DNA from 2 places in the Sphingobium agrisoli genome. Region 2 is predicted to be linked to the other one. Evidence: predicted binding sites of a transcription regulator. Region 2 holds the regulator's gene; the other holds the start of a gene.
The links. The regulator LexA, encoded in region 2, represses DNA repair genes until DNA is damaged. The targets are predictions, from matches to a motif close to GTTCCNCNCTTGTTCT.
Positions count from the first base shown of each region.

Region 1: the regulator LexA is predicted to act here: its motif matches at 1,189-1,204, upstream of ACETPF_RS06660 (ImuA family protein).

Region 1 covers NZ_JBHDJI010000003.1:43,826-47,133, forward strand. Annotated here, with positions in the region: gene ACETPF_RS06655 (Y-family DNA polymerase) at 1-526, opposite strand, end outside; gene ACETPF_RS06660 (ImuA family protein) at 420-1,169, opposite strand; gene ACETPF_RS06665 (right-handed parallel beta-helix repeat-containing protein) at 1,377-2,912, shown strand; gene ACETPF_RS06670 (L,D-transpeptidase family protein) at 2,941-3,308, opposite strand, start outside.
Region 2 covers NZ_JBHDJI010000011.1:89,752-93,059, forward strand. Annotated here, with positions in the region: gene moaC (cyclic pyranopterin monophosphate synthase MoaC) at 1-351, shown strand, start outside; gene ACETPF_RS16710 (molybdopterin molybdotransferase MoeA) at 348-1,529, shown strand; gene lexA (transcriptional repressor LexA) at 1,606-2,277, shown strand; gene ACETPF_RS16720 (ComEC/Rec2 family competence protein) at 2,298-3,308, opposite strand, start outside.

The sequences.
Region 1 (3,308 bases), on a different contig from region 2:
GCGCAACGACGGGGAGCGCGTGGACATCACCGCCCTTGCCGCCATGGCGGGCGAGCGCGCGGGCGGCGGTGGCGTTGGGGCCGAAGCCGCAGCGGCTGGCATAGCCGGCTTCGCCTTTTGCGGCGCGGGCCAGCGCCTTTTCGCCGCCGAAGAGATGCGCGCAACCGCTGATGTCGAGGATCAGGCCATCGGGCGGGTCGAGCGCCACCATCGGCGTGAAGCGCCGCATCGCCACGGCGAGGCGATCGAGTTCGCGCGCGTCGGCATCCGGGTCTGCGGAACAGGTGGCAAGGGTCGGGCAGCGCGCCCGCGCGTCGGCCAGGGTCATGCCGGCGATCAGCCCCTCCGCCTGGGCCAGGGGATCGAGCGCCGCCAGCCGCAGCGCATTGCCGGCGCGCGTCACCAGCGCCAGCGGCGCGTCAGGCGACGCGGCGTCGGGGGTCGTGCGCCGCGTCCGTTCGCAGGCGAGGAAGGGGAACCACAGCGCCAGGCATTGCCTCGAATTGGGGCTGGAATTGGGCTCCATCGCGAAAACATCCATGGTCCATGTCCCAGATCAGCCGCCATCGCGACCCGGCGGGGCCGCCCCGGCAGCGCAGCAGTTCCGCGTCGATCGCGGGCCAGCCCGGCGCGTCGGCTTCCAGCGGCACCGACGGCGCGCTGGCGATCGACCAGCGCGTGCGCGCCGCGCTCGATCGTGGCTGGGCATCGACCCGCAGCAGGATGACGCAGGCGCGCGAGGCTTCGGCCGCCAGCACCAGCCGGCGGCTGGCGGTGAGGTCATAGTCGGCGAAGCGGCCCTCGCTTTCGATCAGCACCGCCGCCACCCCGGCGCAGCGCGCGGCATCCAGTCCCGCGCGCAGCATGTCGATCTCGCTCGCCGGCTCGACCAGGGTCAGCCGGGCCGGGTCCAGTCCCAGCAGCGCCAGGCCGTCGCCCGAAAAGAGCGTCGGCAGGCGGGATCGCCCCGGCACCCGCAGCGCGACGATTGCGCCGTCGGGGACGAAATGCCCCGATGCCAGTGCGAAGGCGAGCGCTGCGGCGCGATCCTCTCCCACGGCATGGATTTCATGCAACTGCCCCGCTCCCAGCGCCGGCAGCGACGCTGGTTCCTGCGCTGCGGTCCGTTCCGAAGAGCGGCCGCCGCCATGAGGCGCAATCGAATCCATATCCCGAATCATCCACGATGTTCACTTTATGTTCCATCGCACAACGCAGGTCCAGAGGATTTGAGCCCCTGCTTTCGCTCAGGATGCCGGAATGCCCGACATGGGATGGCCGGCCGGGCAAGGACGAGGCGGGCCAAAGCAGATCAAGGCCCTTGCAGACCGTCCTTCACCCACTATTCAGCCCGACTTTGCATAATGTGAAGGACGATGACGATCCTGTTCCGGTTGCTCCTGCCGAGCTTTCTCCTGTCGTCCGGCCTGGGCGCTGTGGCCCATGCCGAGACCTATTTCATCGATTCCCGCATCGGCGACGATCGCGCCAGCGGGACGTCGGCGGACCAGCCCTGGCGATCGCTGGCGCGGGTCAACCGCCAGCCGCTCAAGGCCGGCGACCGGATATTGCTGACCGCCGGGTCGGTCTGGCGCGAGCCGCTGACCATCACACGGTCGGGGAGGAAGGATTCGCCGATCAGCATCGCCGCCACCGGCGCGGGGCCGCGTCCGCGCATCGACGCGGGCGGGGTGTCGGCCCATGCGGTCGGGATCATCAACGCCGAATATGTGACGCTGAGCGGCTTGGAGGTCACCAACGACGCGCCGGCACCTGCGTTGCGGCATGGCGTGCTGGTGTCGGCCGAGGATCGCGGGGTGACGCGCGGTATCCGGGTGCATGACATGTATATTCATGACGTGCGGGGCATCAACAGCCGCAAGGATAATGGCGGCATCGTCTTCCGCGCGGTGGGAGCCAAGCGCCCGACCCGGTTCCACGACCTGCGGATCGAACGCAACATCGTGTGGAAGGTCGACCGGTCGGGCATTGCCGGCATCAGCGATCGGGTGACCGCGCGCGACTGGTTTCCGAGCGAGCGGGTCGTCATCCGCGACAATCTGGTCGAGGATGTCGGCGGCGACGGCATCGTGCCGCGCGGCACCGACGGGGCGCTGGTCGAGCATAATATCGTCCGCTACGCCGGCAGCCGCGCGCCCGGCTACAATGCCGGCATCTGGCAATGGAGCACCGACAACAGCCTGATCCAGCTCAACGAGGCGGCGCATACCGTGACCCGCTATGACGGGCAGGGGTTCGATTCCGACTTCAATTCGCGGCGGACGGCGATCCTCTATAATTACAGCCACGACAATGCGGGCGGCTTCCTGCTGATCTGCTCGCCCCGACCCGACGACAAGAACAATTTGGGCAACCGCGGCACGGTGGCGCGGTTCAATGTCAGTCGTAACGACGGGACGCGGATCTTCCAGCTGTCGGGCAATGTGTCCGATGCGCTGATCGAGCGTAACGTCGTCCATGTCGGCAAGACCAAGGACGTGCAGATGGTGGTAGCGACCAACTGGGACGGATGGGCGCGCGACGTGCGCTTCGTCGGCAATGTCTTCAACGTCGCGGGGACGGCGCGCTATGGCAGCGAGAGCGGGCGGAACGGGCCGGATTATCTGATCAGGGCGGGGTTCGATCCGGCCAGCTTCATCCGGTTCGAAAGGAACAGCTATTTTGGCGCGCATGTCGATCGGCCGGGCGAGGATGCCGGCGGATCGACGCTGCCCTTCCGCGATGTGGCGGCGGACTGGGCGGTGCCGGTGTTCAACCCCGCCAGCGCGGATGGCTTCCCCGCCTTCATGGCGCAGCATCGCGCCTGGATGCTGGCGATGCTGGAGCGCGAACTGGGCGAGCCGGTGCGGTTGCGTCAGCCGAGGCGGATTTCGATCTTCGAGGCGCGGTGACGAGGACCGGCTTGGCCTTTATGACGGTTTAATCGCTGTCTCGGTCGTAGACATCCGGCAGGAAGCGGACGCCCTGGTCGGTGGGGACGGCGGTCAAATAGGTGAGATAGACCGGCACCGGCTGGGGCAGCGGGCGATGCTGTTCCGGGGCGGTTCCGTCCGCGGCGGGCGACTTGCCGAAGAACCAGCTGCCGAGGCGCTGCGCGTCCTCCAGCCGGACGCAGCCATTGCTGTAGTGGCGGTCCTCCTTGGCGAAGAGCGCGCGCTGGGGCGTGTCGTGCAGATAGATGCCAAGATCGTTGGGAAACATGAACTTGACCCGGCCCATCGCATTGTCGCCGCCGGGCAGCTGGCGCACGCGCACTTCCTGCCGGCCGGCCGCCACCGCGTTCCAGT
Region 2 (3,308 bases):
GCCGCCATCGCGCAGGGCCTGGTCAAGAAAGGCGACGTTCTGGCCGTCGCGCGCGTCGCAGGCATCATGGCGGCCAAGCGCACTGCCGACCTCATCCCGCTCTGCCACCCGATCGCACTCAGCGCCGTGACGGTCGATTTCACGTTGGACGATGGCGGCGTCACCGTCACCGCCGCCGCGCGCACCGCCGGCCAGACCGGGGTAGAGATGGAGGCGCTGACCGCCGCCTCGGTCGCCCTCCTCACCATCTACGACATGGCGAAGGCGCTCGACAAAGCCATGGTCATCGGCGGCGTCCGTCTGGAATCCAAGACCGGCGGCAAGTCGGGCGACTGGCGACGCGCTCCATGAGCCTGCTCCCGGTCGCCGAGGCGCAGGCCCGACTGCTCGCGCTTGCGCCCCCGCTGCCGGCCGAGACCGTGCCGATCGCGCAGGCGACCGGCCGCTGGCTGGCGCAGGACATCAAGGCCTTGCGCGACCAGCCCTGGGCCGACCTTTCGGCGATGGATGGTTATGCCGTGCGCGCGGCCGACTATCCTGGCCCTTGGCGCCTGACGCAGGAAAGCGCGGCTGGTGCGGCCGCCCTCGCGCGCATCGGTCCCGGCGAAGCCTGCCGCATCTTCACCGGTGCGCCCCTGCCGCCCGGCGCCGACGCCATTTTGATGCAGGAAAACGCCACTCGCGACGGCTATCGTCTGACCGCGAGCGATGACCCTCTACCAGCCGGTCGCCATGTCCGCCCGGCCGCCTCCGATTTCGCGCGCGGCGCGACGTTGCTGGAGGCCGGCACGCATCTTGGCCCTGCCCAGATCGCGCTCGCGGTCCTCGCGGGCCATGGCGCGCTGCCGGTCCGCCGCCGCCCGCGCGTCGCGATCCTGTCCACCGGCAACGAACTGGTCCCGCCCGGCGCGCCGACCCCGCCCGGCTTTCTCCCATCCTCGAACGCGCCCATGCTGGCCGCGCTGCTCGCGGCCCTTCCCTGCGACGTCACCGACCTCGGCATCGTCCCCGACGATCTCGACGCCACCACCGCCGCGCTGGACAGTGCGCGATCGGCCGACCTCATCGTGTCGACCGGCGGCGCGTCGGTGGGCGATCATGACCTCATCCGCCCGGCCCTCGCGGCGGCGGGCGGCACGCTGGATTTCTGGAAGATAAGGATGCGGCCCGGCAAACCGCTGATGGCGGGCCGGATGGGCGACGCGCTCTTCCTGGGCCTGCCCGGCAATCCGGTGTCCGCCTTCGTCACCGCCACTCTCTTCCTGTTGCCGCTGGTGCGCCACCTGTCCGGTGCGGCCCGGCCCCTGCCGCAGACCAGCGACGCGCCACTGGCTTCACCGCTCCCCGCCACGGCCGAGCGCGACGAGTATCTCCGCGCCTTCCGCACCGGGGAGGGCATCGTCTCCGCCACCTCGCAGGACAGCGCCGCCACCGCCGCGATGGCACGCGCCGACTGCCTGATTTTGCGCCCCGCCGGATCGCCTCCGGCGCATGCCGGCGGTCGCGTCACAATCCTGCCGCTTGGCTGAATGTTACCGCGGAAACCCGTTGACTAATCCGCATGTGTTTCCTATGCGTTCCTCATACGTTCCATGGAGGACCGCGATGTTGACGCCCAAGCAGCAGGAATTGCTGAGCTTCATCCAGACCCGGCTTGAGGAAGGCGGCGTGTCGCCGTCGTTCGAGGAGATGAAGGACGCGCTCGACCTGCGCTCGAAATCGGGCATCCACCGGCTCATCAACGCGTTGGAGGAGCGCGGCTTCATCCGCCGCCTGCCCAATCGCGCCCGCGCGCTCGAAGTGCTGAAGCTCCCTGAAGCAATGCATCGCGCGCCCGCGCCGGTCGTGCAACTGAAGCCAAAGGCCGCGCCGGCGCTCCCGATCGCCGCCAATGACGTGGTCGAAATCCCGCTGCACGGCCGCATCGCCGCCGGCGTGCCGATCGAGGCGATGGAGGGGCAGACGATGCTGTCCGTCCCCGCTGCCCTGCTCGGCGCGGGCGACCATTATGCGCTCGAAGTATCCGGCGACTCGATGGTCGAGGCAGGCATCCTCGACGGCGACTTCGCGCTGATCCAGCGGACAGAGGTCGCGCGCGAGGGGCAGATCGTTGTCGCGCTGATTAATGAGGCCGAAGCGACGCTCAAATATTTCCGCCGCGACGGCGCGAAGGTACGGCTCGATCCCGCCAACGCCGCGTACGAACCGCAAATCTACGATCCGCGCCAGGTCCGCATCCAGGGCAAGCTCGCCGGGCTGCTGCGGCGTTATAACTAATCAGGCGAACTCATGACCCCTTAGCTCCCCGGCGAAAGCCGGGGCCCAGGGTTCGAAGCGCTAGGCGTGGGTTTTCGCGCCGGCCCAACAATCCACGGATGCGCGTCACCGGGCCTTGTGACGGTGTGAACTTCGGCCCGCGCCAGGTCGATCGACAATCCCCCCGTCCGTGCCAGCAGCCGCCGATCGACCTTCAGCCAGCGCGGCCGGCACCAGCGCGGCAGCCGCCGGTCGCTGATCACGATATCCGCCGCCGCGCAATCCCGCGCAAAGGTGGCCCGCTCGATCAGCATGTCGCTCCGCGTCAGCAGCAGCCGCCACCGCCTCCCATGCCGCTCCATCTCCAGCGCACAGAGATCGGTCGAGCAGCGCGCCGCCGGCAGGTCGGCAATGGCGCCGAGCTCGCCCGCATAGCCCGCGCTTTCGGCCAGCACGTCGCGCACATAGTCCCCCGCCCGCTCGCGCAGCAGGGCCATGCCAGCCCCGCTCCGCACCGCAACATGCCGGCCGTCCCCCGTGACCAGAACGTCAGGCGCTGGCGTGAGCAGCGCCAGCGTCATGCCGATGCCCACCGGCGCCAGCCCCGCCCAGCGCATGGCCGTCCGCCATAACAGGCACCAGAGCAGCCCGCCGGCGATCAGCCCGAACAGCAGCACCGGCATTACCGGCGCAACCATCGTCGCCATCGGGCTCGCCGCCACGCCGTGGGCGATCAGCAGCAGCAGGTCGAGCGCCTGCTCGGTCCCCCACCAGAAGGGCGCGCCCAGCCCCACCACGTCCAACAGCAGCGCCAGCGCCTCCAGCGGCATGACGACGAAGGTGGTGAGCGGGATCGCGACCAGGTTGGCGAACGCCCCCAGCAGCCCCGCCTTGTGGAAATGGAACAGCCCGATCGGCATCAGCGCCAGTTCGACCGCAATCCCTGTCGCCAGCGTCACCGCCAGCACCCGCGCCGCCTTCCGCCCCAACCCTTCGTCCCGTGCCGCCGCAAAGGCACGGAAGCGCGGATGCTCGGCCAGCGCCACGATCGC